Regions from separate parts of the Paenibacillus sp. FSL R5-0473 genome, predicted to be linked through region 1. Evidence: predicted binding sites of a transcription regulator. Region 1 holds the regulator's gene; each other region holds the start of a gene.
What was found. Region 1 encodes LexA, which represses DNA repair genes until DNA is damaged. Its sites were predicted from a motif close to CGAACATATGTTCG; they were not measured.
Positions count from the first base shown of each region.

Region 2: recA (recombinase RecA) is a predicted target of LexA. The motif match lies at 3,213-3,226, and genes of this name have one in related genera.
Region 3: MKY28_RS09770 (DNA polymerase IV) is a predicted target of LexA. The motif match lies at 2,593-2,606, and genes of this name have one in related genera.

Region 1 covers NZ_JBBORL010000001.1:1,918,482-1,924,054, reverse strand. Annotated here, with positions in the region: gene MKY28_RS08430 (HAD family hydrolase) at 1-665, opposite strand, end outside; gene MKY28_RS08425 (hypothetical protein) at 694-1,203, opposite strand; gene MKY28_RS08420 (DUF896 domain-containing protein) at 1,329-1,538, opposite strand; gene MKY28_RS08415 (LysM peptidoglycan-binding domain-containing protein) at 1,634-2,011, opposite strand; gene lexA (transcriptional repressor LexA) at 2,308-2,934, shown strand; gene MKY28_RS08405 (aldehyde dehydrogenase) at 3,040-4,341, opposite strand.
Region 2 covers NZ_JBBORL010000001.1:3,328,733-3,334,305, forward strand. Annotated here, with positions in the region: gene rny (ribonuclease Y) at 1-748, opposite strand, end outside; gene MKY28_RS14420 (regulatory protein RecX) at 1,059-1,796, opposite strand; gene recA (recombinase RecA) at 2,079-3,143, opposite strand; gene MKY28_RS14430 (competence/damage-inducible protein A) at 3,387-4,643, opposite strand; gene pgsA (CDP-diacylglycerol--glycerol-3-phosphate 3-phosphatidyltransferase) at 4,751-5,338, opposite strand.
Region 3 covers NZ_JBBORL010000001.1:2,226,088-2,231,660, reverse strand. Annotated here, with positions in the region: gene MKY28_RS09780 (fructose-1,6-bisphosphatase) at 1-1,106, shown strand, start outside; gene MKY28_RS09775 (RCC1 domain-containing protein) at 1,299-2,186, shown strand; gene MKY28_RS09770 (DNA polymerase IV) at 2,653-3,870, shown strand; gene MKY28_RS09765 (YolD-like family protein) at 3,867-4,214, shown strand; gene MKY28_RS09760 (hypothetical protein) at 4,216-4,584, shown strand; gene MKY28_RS09755 (Ger(x)C family spore germination C-terminal domain-containing protein) at 4,675-5,235, shown strand; gene MKY28_RS09750 (SPL family radical SAM protein) at 5,393-5,573, shown strand, end outside.

The sequences.
Region 1 (5,573 bases):
CCACGAATATCAGTCGTTAACTTGTCTCCAACCATCATGCTTTCTTCGGGTTTAACACCCAGTTTACTCAAAGCATGTTCAAATATCGACGGATCTGGTTTTCCTTTTCCGAAGTTACCCGAGATAATAATCTCATCAAAGAACGGAGTCAATTCAGGTACACCATCCAACTTCTCTTGTTGCAAAGCAGGACAACCGTTCGTTAACAACAACAGTTTGTACTTGCCATGTAACTGACGCAAGGTATCCATCGTTTCTTCGTATACATGTGGTCTGGATCTCCGTTCTACTCCAAACTGCGTAGCCAGTTGTTCAGCAAGATCTTCCCGATCTATACCCAACTTCAACAAGCCACGACGCCAGGATTCTTTACGGTAAACTGGAGCAAGCTGCTCCAACTGACGGAACTCAGGTTGATCCCCACCAGTAAAGTTAGCCCAAAGGCCTTCAAACGGATTGATTCCAATCATTTTGGTAAAAGGAAAGGTTTCATATGATTCATACAGCCCACGTGCCTCATTACGAACAGCTTCTTCAAGTTCTTCTGGTTTTACCCCAGTCTCTTGCGCTGCGATTAGACAAGTCTCATGAAAAGCTTCTCGAACACTACGCTCATCCCATAATAAAGTATCATCTAGGTCGAACAAAATCGCTTTTAACGCCATTCCGATCATCTACCCCTTTATGCAATAATTACTTTTCGACGGTTTCCACGGTGATCTGGTGTGCTTTTGCAAACTTCAGCAAACGTTCTGCAATCGCATCTGTATCGTAACGGTTCAATAACTTGGTAAACACCCATCTTTTCCCGCGACTGTTATGTTCAATAACAACTGTACCTGGTTCAATTCTGAATTTGACAATATCGTCAACCCCAATTGAACGTTCACGATTACCCTTCGTCGTTATAATCCGATTACTGCTAATCTTGATGTATGGACGGCGAAGCATGAAGATGACTGCCAAAAATACGTAAAGCAGCATGGTCACCCAGTCCCAAGTTGTCATTGGAGCTTGCACAAGGAATGTGCTCATAAACAGATACAAAAAGGCGAGACCGATCAAAAATATTGGGAACAACAAGCTGCGTCCCTTAAAGACTTCTTCACCTGGTGTACCCGTGATTGGTTGACCACTTTTTTTGCGTTGCTGATTTAACTGCTTGGAATTTTTCTTAACCGTTCTCTCGAACGAACGCGACATGAGAATCCCCCTTATGTGTCTTTGTATCGGCTTACATAACTGTAAACCAACATTTCCCCCTATAAATTGCACACTCAAAATAACAGGAAGAAACCTAAATATCATAATGATATCATTAGGTTTCGTTAGTGTTTGAGTTTGCCTTGGTGGCCTTTGTCATTCTCATCATCAACAATCTCAATGGTATCCAGTTGTTGTCTGAAATTGCTGCGAATATTACTCAAATAAATCTCTCTTAGTTCGGCACGTTCAGCAAGTTCTTCCTCCGACAATCCAGTGGACTTTTGCTTACGAGCCAATTCGTTAATGCGTGCTACCAGACTATCTATATCCAAGCTTGTCCCCTCCAAAAATACAAAGTCATATTAACTTTGCCATTATAAAGGCTGCTTGTCAAGTTGACACGCGCTAACACTCATTGATGTGCATTTTATTCTGCAAATTGCGGTAGAGCTAGTACTTGTCCCACTTGGATGGAAGTTGTATGAAGTTGATTCACTTTCTTAATTGCTTCTATATATATACGTGTATCCATATTCGTCGGTTTATGTTCCAAAGAAATACTCCATAATGTTTCCCCTTGTGAAACAGCTATCTTTCCTCCAGGCAGAACAGCATTCTCATTGCCGGCAAATACAGTTAAAACGGTGCTGCATCCAATAAATATAATCATAGAGGTAATGACTACCTTTAACATCCATGAAGAAATCTTGAAACGCGCTAAAACCTTCTTGTAGTTCCCTATGTTAGACTTCACCAGTTCCGAATTCATTGGTTCATAAATGCTTTGATAAGTAGAATATCTCATTAAATACCCGCCTCCAAACGTTTGTTCCTATCTGTTGGAATCAATATAACACGAACACTTGTTTTGTTCAATAGATTTTTAGAACAATTGTTCGCTTCTTTTTTGAAGGAGAAATATCTTATTTCAAGTCCTTTTACAAAACATTTGCAGTATTATGCTCTGACTTTTGGACAATTTCTGTTCTATAAGCTAAAAAACACTGATTTAATGCTATTTTATTTAGAACTTATGTTTGTACGAACGGAGGTTCTATGTTATAATTTTCCCAAACGTTACTAAAATGGGGTTGATACGGTATGTCGAAGATATCCAGCAGGCAGCAGGCTATTCTGGAGTTTATACGAAATGAAGTCCGGTTGAAGGGGTATCCTCCTTCCGTACGGGAAATTGGTGAAGCGGTTGGACTGGCTTCCAGCTCAACAGTACATGGACATTTGGATCGTTTGGAGAAAAAAGGTTTGATCCGACGCGACCCTACCAAGCCAAGAGCCATTGAGCTTTTGAGCCAAGAAGAATCTGAGCATTCTCATCAATTTGCTCATAGCGTTGCACGTATTCCTGTTGTTGGTAAGGTTACAGCCGGGGTTCCAATCACTGCAACCGAGAACATTGAAGACTACTTCCCTCTTCCTACACATTATGTAGGCGAACAGAAAGTGTTTATGCTTTCGGTAGTCGGAGATAGCATGGTGGAAGCTGGAATCGTTAACGGAGATTACGTTATTGTCCGTCAACAGCAAACTGCTGATAACGGTGATATCGTCGTTGCAATGACTGAAGACGATGAAGCTACAGTGAAAACGTTCTATAAAGAGAAAGATCATATTCGCCTTCAACCGGAGAATGCGACCTTCGAACCTTTACGTTTGAAACATGTTAGTATTCTGGGTAAAGTCATTGGCCTTTTCCGAGATATTCATTAATATTTAACTTGAGTAACAAAACTAGATGTAATGAAATACGAAAGAGGTTATCCTGATCAACAGGACAACCTCTTTTTTTCATGTTTATGTTATTTTAGCGGCTAATTATTCACTGCGTTTCAGAACACTCTTGTGATGCGAGAACACATCAAAGCTCTGTTGTCCGTGATATGAGCCCATACCGCTCTCTCCTACACCACCAAACGGGAGGTAGTGTGAAGTCATATGAGAAAGTGTGTCATTAATACATCCCCCACCGAAGGATACTTGATTCAGAACCTGATCCTGCAGCTGCTCATCCTGTGTGAAGAGATATAGCGCCAATGGTTTTGGCCGGCGAACAATCTCATCTAGCATAGGATTCAGGTCACTGTACGTAAATACAGGAAGAATCGGACCAAAGATCTCTTCTTGCATGACAGCTGATTCCCAGTTCACATCTCCAAGTACAGTCGGCTCAATGAGCAACTGCTCTCGTACAGAACGTCCACCAATCAGCGTTTTGCCATCTGTTAGGAATTTCGACAACCGATCAAAGTTACGCGAGTTAACAATATGCGGGAAATCAGCGTTCTGTAACACATCGTCCCCAAATTTATCTTTGATCTCTGCGCCAATCAGATTGATCAATTCGTCATGAACTTGTTCATGTACAAGCAAATAATCCGGAGCAACGCAAGTTTGGCCTGCATTCAGGAACTTACCACGAACAATACGCTGGGCCACCAGCTTCAGTTCTGCATCGTTATGGACAATAGCAGGACTCTTGCCCCCTAGCTCCAGGGTTACAGGAGTCAAATGCTCCGCAGCTGCCTTCATAACAATGCGACCAACACCTGTGCTTCCTGTGAAGAAAATATAATCAAACTTCTCTTTCAACAATGCTGTACTGGCTTCAACTTCCCCTTCCATAACGGCGATATACTCCTGAGGGAAGATCTCCTGAATCAGATCATATGTCAGACGAGATACCGCTGGTGTTAATTCAGAAGGCTTGATAACTGCACAGTTACCGGCTGCAATTGCTCCAATCAGTGGACCAAAGGCCAGTTGGAAAGGATAGTTCCAAGGTGCAATAATAAGAGCCACTCCGTATGGTTCAGGGTAAATGGTGCTCACCCCATCCGGCATAGCCGAATTGGTTGGGACTTGTTTTGGTACAGCCCATTCCTGCAGGTGTTCTAATGCAAAATCCAGTTCACCCAGAACAATGCGAATCTCGGAACCGTAAGCTTCCGCCTCTGATTTGTTCAAATCTGCCCGAAGTGCATCTTGAATCCGTTGCTGATACTTTTCAATTCCTTTTCTAAGCTGTTGAAGTGAATTAATCCGATACTCAATATTTTTAGTTTGTCCTGTATAAAAAAATGTACGTTGATCTGTCACCAGTTGTTTTGCCTGATCCATATTAACATCTCCAATTAATTATTTAAAATTAAATTGTTCGAAATTTAATTAGAGTATACCTCTTCTATATGAAACTTTCAACATACAAATGAAACATCCATATTGTATGTATTTGAATGATGGTTTGAATTTTAAAAGAGTGAATGTTAGTATTCCTTTCTATTTCGTGGCTATCAGAATTTCTAAGGAAGTTTGATTTAAATCTTTTGTTTCAGACAGTTTAATGCACTGTAAGAAAGAATTCTAATTTCAGTTTCTCTTTAATGGGTTACTAGATAAATGACAATCGTTTTGCGCTAAAACAAGCATGAAGTGATACAATTCATCAGATGGAGAGGTTTAGTTACCATATATAAAAAACTCCCCTTTCATTATGAAAAGTGAGTTTTGCGATTATCTAAATCGACGAACAAACGTGTTTTGTTATACAAATGTAAGCCTTGGTTACAAATAAACACAGAAATGTGGGCTGGTGAAGAAGAATTCAGGGGACATTTTTGGGCATTTTGTGGGCGCCTTTTTTTCTTATTATAATGAAGAAACTCATTTCAAATACTCATTTTGATTGCATTACTACTCTGACATTAAAAGCAATAAATTATGGCGCTGGTTAAATTAAAAATCTCCTAAACAAAATATTAAACTTATACAAATATTATAAATTATAAGCTCGCAATTCATAAGCGATACAATCCCTTTAATTAACAGAGATAATTTCGGCTAAAGAAATCGAGCGGAACTCACCCTCTAACATCAACTTTATTTCACACCGTACAAAGTCTAATCCCACAACTACTCCTGAAATCGGCTCTTCAAAGAAAGAGTTAAATAATTTCAAATAAACCGTCTACTACTATTATAAGAGCCATCTAGTACCTAACTGGTCCGCTGTGTTTCCTGATCGTCCAAATCAGGGTTGCCGCGGCTCTCTGTGTTCAGCCATAATCAACCTGGATGTCTCACAATCCGTTATCTATCAGTCTGCTACGCATGAAAGCCCCATAATATTAGTCCAAAAATCGATGTTCCCAGAAGTTCGTGTGCGGCCTACCTTAGGACGTTCTCCCCACCCAGCCTTCTAAGATCACTTTGTAGGACATTTCAGACCATCTTCCAAATGTATAGTTTTCCGCTCCCACAAGAGCGTCAAGAGCAGCCATGACGTTCGTCTTATGTTTACCCGTTTCGGCTATAATCTCATGTATAGTAGGAAACCTACGCCGTCCACCTTT
Region 2 (5,573 bases), 1.4 Mb from region 1:
CCGACAGAATAACAGCTTCTGGCGTATCATCGATAATGAGGTCAATCCCTGTAAGGGTTTCAAGCGCACGGATGTTACGTCCTTCACGACCGATAATCCGGCCTTTCATTTCTTCATTTGGCAGGGTAACAACAGATACCGTTGTTTCCGCTACGTGGTCAGCCGCACAGCGTTGGATGGCGAGTGTAATAATCTCGCGGGACTTTTTGTCCGCTTCTTCCTTCGCTTGTTGTTCAATGTCCTTGATCATTTGAGCCGTCTCATGACGAACTTCCTGTTCTACGTTGGACAGTATGATACTGCGTGCATCTTCCATGGTGAGGTTGGATATACGTTCCAACTCTGTCACCTGGTTTTTGTAAATCATTTCGATCTGCTGCTGAGTCTCATCAATTCGTTTCTCTTTGTTAGCCACTTGCTCTTCTTTACGTTCGAGTGATTCCAATTTTTTATCCAGCGACTCTTCTTTTTGCAACAATCGTCTTTCTTGTCGTTGAATTTCATTCCGACGTTCACGAGTGTCTTTTTCAGCTTCAGCGCGAATGCGATGGATTTCATCCTTCGCCTCCAGCACCGTTTCTTTCTTCAGTGCTTCTGCCTCTTTCTTCGCGTTCTCCACGATTTGTACGGCAGCTTGTTCCGCACTAGAGATTTTAGCCTCTGCAAGAGATTTGCGAATAAAATATCCTACTCCGAACCCAATGAATAGCGCGGCTGCAACGAGAGCGATCGTGATTGCAATTTCCATACTGTTCACCTCCTCGTTGGTTCCTCCAAGGCATTCCTTGGGTCAATTTGCAGTTTTCAAACCTTACATATGTTTGGGAATAACGAATACTCACGGCGATCCCCCGCCGATTTTCATTTCACATGTACATGTTTCCACGTACTATTCACTGTTTCCAGCGAACCCATAATTAAGAATGGTATAAATCTTAAGAAACCGAAACCGCTTTTTTGGAAGGAAAAAGGGTTGTCCATTTCTTACAGACTCATGTCCATTTTAGTATTTGACGAAAGAAATTGTCAAGAGAATGCAGTATAGAGACTCTAGTCTGCTAATCCCATAACAACGCTTCGTCATCTTCAGGGTCCCCAGCCTCATCTTCTTCAATTAAACAATTCACGACCCGGCGCACCATATCCATTGAAAAACCACGTCTCATTAGGAAGGGAAGCGTTTTATTTTTCTTCTCTTTGACGTCCCCTTTGACCTGATTCCATTTTTTGCGTCCGGCACTCAAGGCAGTCTCAAATTCCGCATCTGTACTGATCCCTTCTAGTGCCTCAACAATGAGATCATTGGCAATGCCCTTTTGACGCAGCTCTTGCCTTATCCACAGTTTTCCCTTCCGCTTGCCCTCCATACGCTGTCTTGTCCATTCCTTCGCAAATAGATCGTCATCCACCAGGTTCTCCCGCTCAAGCCGATCCAGCGCCTCTTCAATCAAAGGTGCAGCAAACTCCTTCTGACGAAGTTTCTGACTTAATTCATGGCGCGTACGTGGCTTATGCTCCAAAAAACGCAGAGACTGTGCATACGTCCGCTGTCGCTCATCAGCTAGAATGATATCTTCCAGATCCTTCTTCATAAACGTATTACCTTGAGTCATCCTGTATTTAATCATCACATCTTCAAGAACCGTAATGGAGTGGATGCCAAAAGTGATTCGATAACGAGCTTGCCTGCTCTTCGTTCGTTCTACACGTGTAATAATAAGTTCTTCGTTGTCCGGAAATTGGGATAGGCCGTCCTGTTCTGCTTCTTCATATAAATCCTCGTCATGTTGATCCATTCTGGTCTCCCCTTTCATAACATTTTCATTCTGACTACGCCAAGCACATCTTCACATAAGACAAAGAACACCAATAATACAAAAGACCGGGAACTCTGCCCGGCCTTTACTCCACAGTTAGCGTGCTAACAGCCCCTGTCCATTGGGACAGGGGCTGTTAGACAGCACGAGTACTCCCACTACAATCCATTATCCAGATTGATCCAAGCTCAATCAGATAAGTTTACGGAGTCCAGTGGGGAACACCCTCAGGGTCCTCCCTACAAGGGAGGTTTTGAGAGATTACTCGTTGATTTCAAACAGTTCTTGTTCTTCTGCTGCTTCTTTTTGTTGCTCTTCACTCGTTGGCGCAGGAACTGCAGTAACCAAGTTACTGGCTACACGAATTTTTTGTTCAATGATGTCAGCAATATCTTTATGCTCTTTCATGAACTGCTTTGCGTTCTCACGACCTTGTCCTAAACGCTCGCCTTCGTAGGAGTACCAAGCACCACTTTTATTAACGATGTCCAGCTCTGTACCAATGTCAATGATACTGCCTTCTCTCGAAATACCCTCGCCATACATGATATCCACTTCCGCTTGTTTAAACGGAGGTGCCACTTTGTTTTTCACAACTTTAATACGAGTACGGTTACCAATCATGTCATTGCCTGATTTGATACTCTCAATACGACGCACATCCAGACGTACTGTGGAATAAAACTTCAGAGCACGACCACCAGGTGTTGTTTCCGGGTTACCAAACATAACGCCGACTTTCTCACGAAGCTGGTTAATGAAGATTGCGATTGTTTTGGATTTGCTGATTGCACCAGACAGTTTACGCAGCGCCTGAGACATCAAACGCGCTTGCAAACCAACGTGTGAATCGCCCATTTCGCCTTCAATCTCTGCTTTTGGAACCAATGCGGCTACAGAGTCAATAACGACGATATCTACTGCACCACTGCGTACAAGAGCTTCTGCAATTTCCAGCCCTTGCTCACCCGTATCTGGCTGAGACAGAAGCAATTCATCAATATTAACACCGAGTTTGCTTGCATATTGTGGGTCAAGAGCATGCTCGGCATCGATAAATGCAGCTTGTCCACCCGCTCTTTGTACTTCAGCGATAGCATGCAATGCTACGGTTGTTTTACCAGAAGATTCAGGTCCATATATTTCAACAATACGGCCTTTAGGCAAGCCGCCTGTTCCTAATGCAATATCCAAAGCCAAGGAACCACTGGGAATAATTTCCACATTCATATGAGTGGACTCACCCAGTTTCATGATGGATCCTTTACCAAATTGCTTCTCTATTTGACGGAGCGCCATATCAAGCGCGGCACGACGGTCTGACAATAAGCTCACACCCTTTACTGTTTATAAGATAATGATACCTTGTTTTAACACGTTTGCCAAGCTTTTTTTCGAACATACATTCGTTTTTTTTGTAAAGGCCGAGGCGCCTCTTCCTCAAGGAAACTTTCCATTAAACAGAAAAAAGAACCGTAAACAAGGCTGTAAAGCCTAATTCTACGGTTCTTCCGTCTTCCTTAATTATACTTGCTTGGAACTGTAAATGCAATCGAAGCTATTAACTAATCAATCCATCGCCACAAGTTTTTGCCATAAGCGATAGAGAATCGCTTTGGCTGAACGAATGCGAACCGTCTCGCGATTACCATTAATACGCAGCTCATGAATTTCCGTCTCTTTTCCACGTTCAGCAAGAGCGATGAAGACAAGTCCGGGTGGTTTGCGTTCCGAATATCCCGGTCCAGCTACACCGGTAACAGCCAAGCCAAAATCAGCATCGCCAATCATGCGAATCTGCTCAGCAAGCACTTTTGCAACCTCAGGACTTACCGCCCCAGGTGCATCTTCACCTTCCAGATAATCATGAGGCACATTCAGCAGCTTTTCTTTAATTTCATTGGAGTAACAAACAATTCCACCTTTGAGCATTGACGCACTTCCGGGTATAGAGGTCAGACTTTGCATGACAAGCCCTCCTGTACAGCTCTCAGCAGCGCTGAGCGTCAGCCCCATGTCAGACATCATGGTTACAATCGTGTACTCTATAGGCACATCCTCGTTCGCGTAGAGATGTTCTGTCAAACGCTCCCGAATCTGAACCTCCATCGCATCCAGCTTCAGCTTCGCCTCTCCCTCACTCGCAGCCTTTGTGGAGACGCGTACCGTAACTTCGCCTTCGCTCGCGTAAGGAGCAATCGTAGGGTCTGTCTGCGCGTCAATCAGATCCAGAAGTCGATCTTCCAGAGCAGATTCACCAATACCTGCGAATTTGAGCATTCGGGAATAGATCGGCATCTCTTCTGTGAGTACATGCTGGAACAGCCAAGGTTTGACTTCCTGTTCAAACATTGGAATCAACTCTTTAGGTGGTCCAGGCATCACAACATAATATTTGTCATTGTCAGAAATCGCATTTCCTGCCGCGAGGCCCGTTTCATTGGCCAGAGGTGTTCCGCCATCAATAACGATCGCCTGACGTCGGTTATTCTCTGTCATATCCACATTACGATCTCTGAAAAAGCTCTCAATTTTGTCCATTGCCATTCGATCTGTATGCAGTTTCCGGTTAAGAACAGCTGCGAGCGCATCCTTGGTCAGATCATCTTGTGTAGGTCCGATGCCACCGGAAAATAAAATAACGTCTGCACGGCTCTGCGCAATGCGAATAGCTTCACTAAGTCGGTTCAGGTTATCCCCAACCACCGTTTGGAAATATACATCGATCCCCATCGCAGCCAATTCACGGGATAGGTATCTGGCATTGGTATTGACGATTTGTCCAAGCAGTAGCTCTGTGCCAACTGCAATGATTTCTGCCTTCATTGAGCATCCTCCTGTACACGTGGTGAGTGATCAAAGGGCAATAGGATAATTTCCTATTGCCCCTGACCCAATGCTTCCTTCATGATTACCCATTTAAGAACAAACCATTATGCTTTTGTTAAATGAAGCAAATTTTTGTTTTTGATAAAGTAATCGATACCCGACCAGATGGTAATAAGCGCTGCTGCCCATACCGCGATAATATCGACGTGAATACCCGTGTATGAAAACGGGAAATTGTTCAACAGCAACAGCACAATCGCCACAATCTGCACTACAGTCTTCAGCTTGCCCCAAGCACTAGCGGCAACAACCGAACCATCCAGCAATGCAATTTGACGCAAGCCGGTAACTGCGAATTCACGACTAATAATCACAACTGCAATCCAGGAATCCAGCTTGCCCATCTCCACAAGCGAGATCAAAACTGCAGTAACCAGCAACTTGTCTGCGAGTGGATCGAGCAGTTTCCCCAGATTGGTAACCATGTTATTTTTCCGCGCAAGGTATCCGTCAATTCCATCTGTGCTTGCGGCGATGATAAAAATAACAGCAGCAATCAGTTGATTATACGGAAGCGACAAGCTTCCAAGCTGCAACGGCTCTGGATAAAATGGAAAATCCACGAGCAGGAACACCATCAAAAAAGGGATTAAGCAAATTCGTGCAAGCGTAATCCGGTTGGGTAAATTCACAAGACGCCCTCCCTCATATCCTCCATTACTCCAAACAATCATCATAATCCCGTTATCATCATCCGGAACATGAAATGTACAGTTTCAATGTCAATCCATATTAACATGATCCCACTATGTAGAAACGCAAAAAATAAAGTCAACCGCTCAAAAGCAAAACGCTTTAAACGTTCCGGTGACTTCCAGAAGATGTACTGCTTTTCACAAAGTCAGCAAACGATGAGGACTGGACTTG
Region 3 (5,573 bases), 310 kb from region 1:
ATGAAGACAATCCGTCCTTCAGACCTAAGTTACAGGCTGGACATAATGTATCGGAGCAGGAAATTCTGCAGATCACCAAAATTCACCAAGCCATTGCCATGATTCAGTTTAAACTTGAAAGCCCGATTATCAAGAGACGCCCATACTTTAATATGTCTGAAAGACTTTTGCTGGAGCAGATTGATTACGACAACAATGAAATCAACATCTGCGGTAAAACGTACCACCTGGAAAACACCTGTTTCGCAACCGTAAATCCGCAGAAGCCCGAACAATTGCTTGAGGAAGAACGCCAGGTGATGGAAAAGCTGTTGTTTTCCGTTCAGCATTCCGAAAAGATGGCCAGACATATGAATTTTCTCATGAAAAAGGGCAGCCTTTATTTAAAATACAACGGGAATTTGTTAATCCACGGCTGTATTCCTTTGGATGAAGAAGGAAATATGGAAGAAATGCAGATTGAAGACAAGACATATGCGGGCCGTCAATTGCTTGATGTTTTTGAAGATTATTTACGTTACGCCTTTGCGCATCCGGAAGAGACAGAAGATCTGGCGACGGATATGGTATGGTACATCTGGACAGGAGAATGTTCCTCGCTCTTTGGAAAGAGAGAAATGACCACTTTTGAACGGTATTTTATCCAAGATAAAGAAGCACATAAAGAGAGAAAGAATCCTTACTACCATTTACGTGAAAATGAAGATATCTGTCGAATAATCTTGCAGGAGTTTGATTTGAATCCAGATCATGGACATGTCATTAACGGGCACACGCCAGTCAAAGAAATTAGTGGAGAGAGCCCTGTTAAAGCAAACGGAAAAATGATCGTGATTGACGGCGGTTTTTCCAAAGCCTATCAATCCACAACGGGCATTGCCGGATATACCTTGTTGTACAATTCCTTTGGCATGCAGCTCGTTGCCCACAAGAAATTTAATTCAAAAGAAGATGTGTTATGTAACGGAACGGACGTGTTATCTCTAAAAAGATTGGTGGACAAAGAACTGGCGCGGAAGCTGGTGAGGGAAACCAATGTCGGAGAAAAGCTGTTGCAGAAAATTTCAAATTTGAAGGATCTACTAGACTATCGCTACATGAAATGAAACGATTGCTAAAGTACACATTCGGATCAACCGTTTGAGTGCAATATGACATAGACGCTCGTATTGGGCAGGGAAGTAATAATCTCCTGTCTGTACGAGCCTTTCTTTTTTCACAGTGCGATTTAACAACAAACTTTATGACTTAACAGTTGAACTAACGGCGGATTTTCAATTGGTGGAGGGGAGAAAGATATGGACTACAATTCACGGAAGGAAGCGGTTTTTGAGACGAAACGGTTCCGTAACTGTACCATAGCGGCGGGTCGGCGTCATACCGTTGCTCTTAAATCTGACGGAACAGTAACAGCTGTGGGTGATAATAAATATGGTCAATGTAAGGTAAGCGATTGGTGCGATATCGCCGCAGTTGCAGCGGGTAATGTACATATGGCTACGAATACAGGTAATGCCCATACCGTTGGTCTTAAATCTGATGGTACGGTAACTGCTATAGGTTGGAATAAGCATGACCAATGCAATGTAAGCGAATGGCGCGATATTGTAACCGTTTCGGCAGGTTGGTGCCGTACGGTTGGGGTTAAATCAGATGGCACCGTGGTTGCGGTGGGGCGAAATAATGAAGGGGAATGCAACGTGAGCAGCTGGCGCAATATTGTATCGGTCACGACGGGTGACTGGCATACAGTTGGTCTAAAATTAAACGGAACGGTAACAGCAGTTGGTAACAATAAATATAACCAATGTAACGTAAACGACTGGGGCGACATATTGGCTGTTTCGGCGGGGTATCTTCATACAGTTGGGCTCAAATCGGATGGCACGGTATTGGCTGTGGGTAGAAATAATAATGGCGAATGCGATGTAAGCGAATGGCGCGATATTGTAGCAGTTGCAGCGGGGAGTTATCATACTGTTGGTCTTAAGTCCGACGGTACAATGGTTGCTGTGGGTTCGAATAAACATAACCAATGTGATGTACGTGGCTGGCACGGAATTAGAGCTGTTTCGGCGGGGTGTGCCCATACGATTGGACTGAAATCGGATGGTACGATGGTTGCTGTGGGTGATAATGATTATGGACAATGTGATGTAAGCGGATGGAGTAACATTCAACAATAAAATACTACGAAAGCAGCAGCTGATGTCGGCTGCTTTTGTTATTTGTCGCGGGACAAAAACATGGTTTTATTGCCGATTTGATGAATGTATATCATTAGAGTGTGAGCACTGTAATGTGCTGGATGAGGCATTGTTTGACTTCTGGAATGTGAAGCCGGAGGTAGATCCGGGTAAAAGTAAATATACCAATGAGACGATAGCTCAAACAACAAGGAGGCAACCGATCAACGTGATCGGCTGTTTTTGTTTAACTAACTTTGTGAATGAAAACTGTGTTTACAGGTGGGAGTTCAAATGCTGGAGAAGCTGGTGTGACTTAGTATGATTTGAATCCATCACTTCGTCGTGGTCTACTATAAATATTTACCTCTTGCATAAGGAACATGTGTTCTGTTTATAATATATACAAACATACGTTCTTAAAAGTACAGGAGTGATTACAGTGTTGACTAAGCAACGAACCATTATGCTCATTGATATGCAGAGCTTTTATGCTTCAGTCGAAAAGGCAAAATTGCCTCAATACAAAAATAGACCATTAGCTGTCGCGGGAGACCCCGCAAGACGTTCTGGAATTATCCTTGCCGCTTGTCCACTAGCCAAAGCGAAGGGTGTATCTACCGCGGAACCACTCTGGCAGTCTCTTCAGAAGTGCCCTGAACTGATCATTGTGAGACCACACATGCAAGAATACATCGAAGTATCCACTCAAATCATGTCCATTATTGAGGAGTTCACTGATCTGGTCGAACCGTACAGTATAGACGAATTATTCGCTGATTTTACAGGGTCTATGCATCTATTCGGTAATGATCCAATCGATTTGGCCAAGCAAATTCAAGACAAAATCTATAATGAAACAGGCGTTTACGCGAGAGCTGGCATTGGTGAAAACAAAATCATCAGTAAATTATGCTGCGATATGATCGCTAAAAAAGCAGAGGGGGGCATTTTCCACTTAAAAAAAGAGGAGTTACACCTCCATATTGGAGATAAGCCCATCCGCGATATGTGGGGGATCGGCTCAAGAATGGAAAAACATCTGTGGAAGATGGGGATCCGAACCATTAGAGACCTGGCGAATACGCCTCTTTCCAAATTAAGAAGTAAGTGGGGGGTTAATGGAGAAGTCATCTGGCGAGTCGCTAATGGAATCGACAATTCGCCGGTAACCGTCAACACGCACAGTACACAAAAAGATATCGGAAACGGAATGACCTTGCCTAGAGATTTCACAGAGGATTGGGAGATCGAAGTGGTTATTCTCGATATCTGCACAGAAGTATGCAGAAGAGCCCGCCAAAAGGGACTGATGGGTAGTGTCGTGTCCGTAAGTGTGTCTGGAGCGGATTTTGACCACCCCACTGGTTTTCACAGGCAGGTTAAACTGTCTGATCCTACAAACATAACCGTTGATGTATGCAAGATAGCCAAACGCATATTTCATCAACACTGGGATGGGCAACCTGTGCGCCGTGTAGGCGTATCCCTGTCTCAATTATCCAACGCGGATACATATCAACTATCTTTTTTTGATGATCAAGAGCAGAAACGAGCCATTGATCAGGTGATGGACGACATTAAGGATCGATTTGGCGACATTGCCATTCTACGAGCGAGCTCCATTACGGCTGCGGGTCAAGCGATCGATCGAGCATCTAAAATTGGGGGGCATTATAAATGAGCAAAAAACTGGAGGCCAATGGATTATGGGAATCGAGCCGCATGATGCTTCCTCAACATAAAGAACGAATTATACAGCATCGTACTCAAGTTCATTATCTAACGAAACCGCTGATCCATGAAGATGAGTGGGAGATTATTACACAAAATATAGATATGTCGCTCAATTATACATTGCAAGCCACCTTTGCAATATTTACTGAGTCAGGCAATCGGTATATACACGGGATCGTCACTTCAGTCAGTACCTTTGGAAAGAAAATCAAAATTGAAATGGAGAATGGATTTGAATGGGTCGATTTTGATCAATTGGTCGCTGTAAAACTTGAAGAAGGAGGCGTGTAAAGTGCGACAGACTTTCGAGGAACTTTCACTCGTAAAGAGGGTAGTGGAGCTCCCTTATCTGTTAGGTGCTCTGGAGGTAGATAAGCATAAAATATACGCTTCAAACTTCAAAATGAAATCTGTGTATGTTGACTACTTGGACGGTACCCAAAAGAAAATTGCTTTAGAAATGTACAAATCAAAACAAACGCTAAAGGAACATCATATTAAAATCATAGATGAAGTGAGATCTGATCTGAGTTTAACGGTAGATTATTCGGTGAGAGGTTACATTCATAAAATGACATTATTATGGAGCAAAGTGAAAGTGGATGTAACCTTAATGCTTACTGAACATATGAACGTTGATATTACTGATTTGCTCAAATGAACATACTAAATAAGAGTCTAACTCATGGATGTAAGCCGGCAACAAATACGAGCAGACCTCTCGGCAAATCGGGAATCACGAAAAAGATAAATAAAAAGGCAGAGTACACTATGTACTCAATTACATTGGATTTATGATGGAGTTTGTTCTGCCTACAAGCGTTCTTCTGTATGTAACAATCCGCAAACGCTTCTACACATTTTAAAAAATGAGGCTAAACCAGGGGTCAATCTCACTTTTCCTGTTGATGATTTACAACAAACCATGCCATTTAACATAGACAAAGTGAGTTTTTCTTTAGGTGACATATCGGTAAAAACGAAATCCTCTCATGAAAAAGGCAGATTTCAATTCAACATTAAAGTAAAGTCGATCGTCAGCATAACTGAAAAGTTTCTTGAATTTGAGCTTTTGGGAAATTCCGAGGAAATGGCAAATAAATTAAGCAAGGAAATGAAAAAAAGCATGGAGGCGCTTATTAAAAAGTGCCAAAACTTTAATATCGATCCTTTCGGATATGGTTTTTATGCCAGAGCATATCAGTATCCCTTATACAAGGAAGCACAGGCCGACTGGGGGAAAGAGCTGTCCCGAGCACATTTTGATGTGGAAGTTGATCTTCGAATCGGCTCCACTGGAGCAGTAGAATAATCGAGTTGAAACGGTTGTTTTGTTGTTAACACCCAATAGTTACATTCTGGTTCCTATCTAATAAAAATGTGCCTACTTTTCAAGTAGCATGAGAAATTTTAAGATAAAACGCAAGAGGAGAAGTGGGCATAAAAGTAATTGAGGGGATGGTAACGTCATGCCAATTGAAATCAAAGACATTGTGTCTAAGAAAATATTAAGTGAAGTAAAAGGTTATCTAGATATTGGTTTTACTCATTCACTAAATCCCTATACGGGTTGTGCATTTGCTTGCGAATACTGTTACGTCAGAGAAATGCCTATTCAAAAGTTTAAGGATATTCCTTGGGGATCGTGGG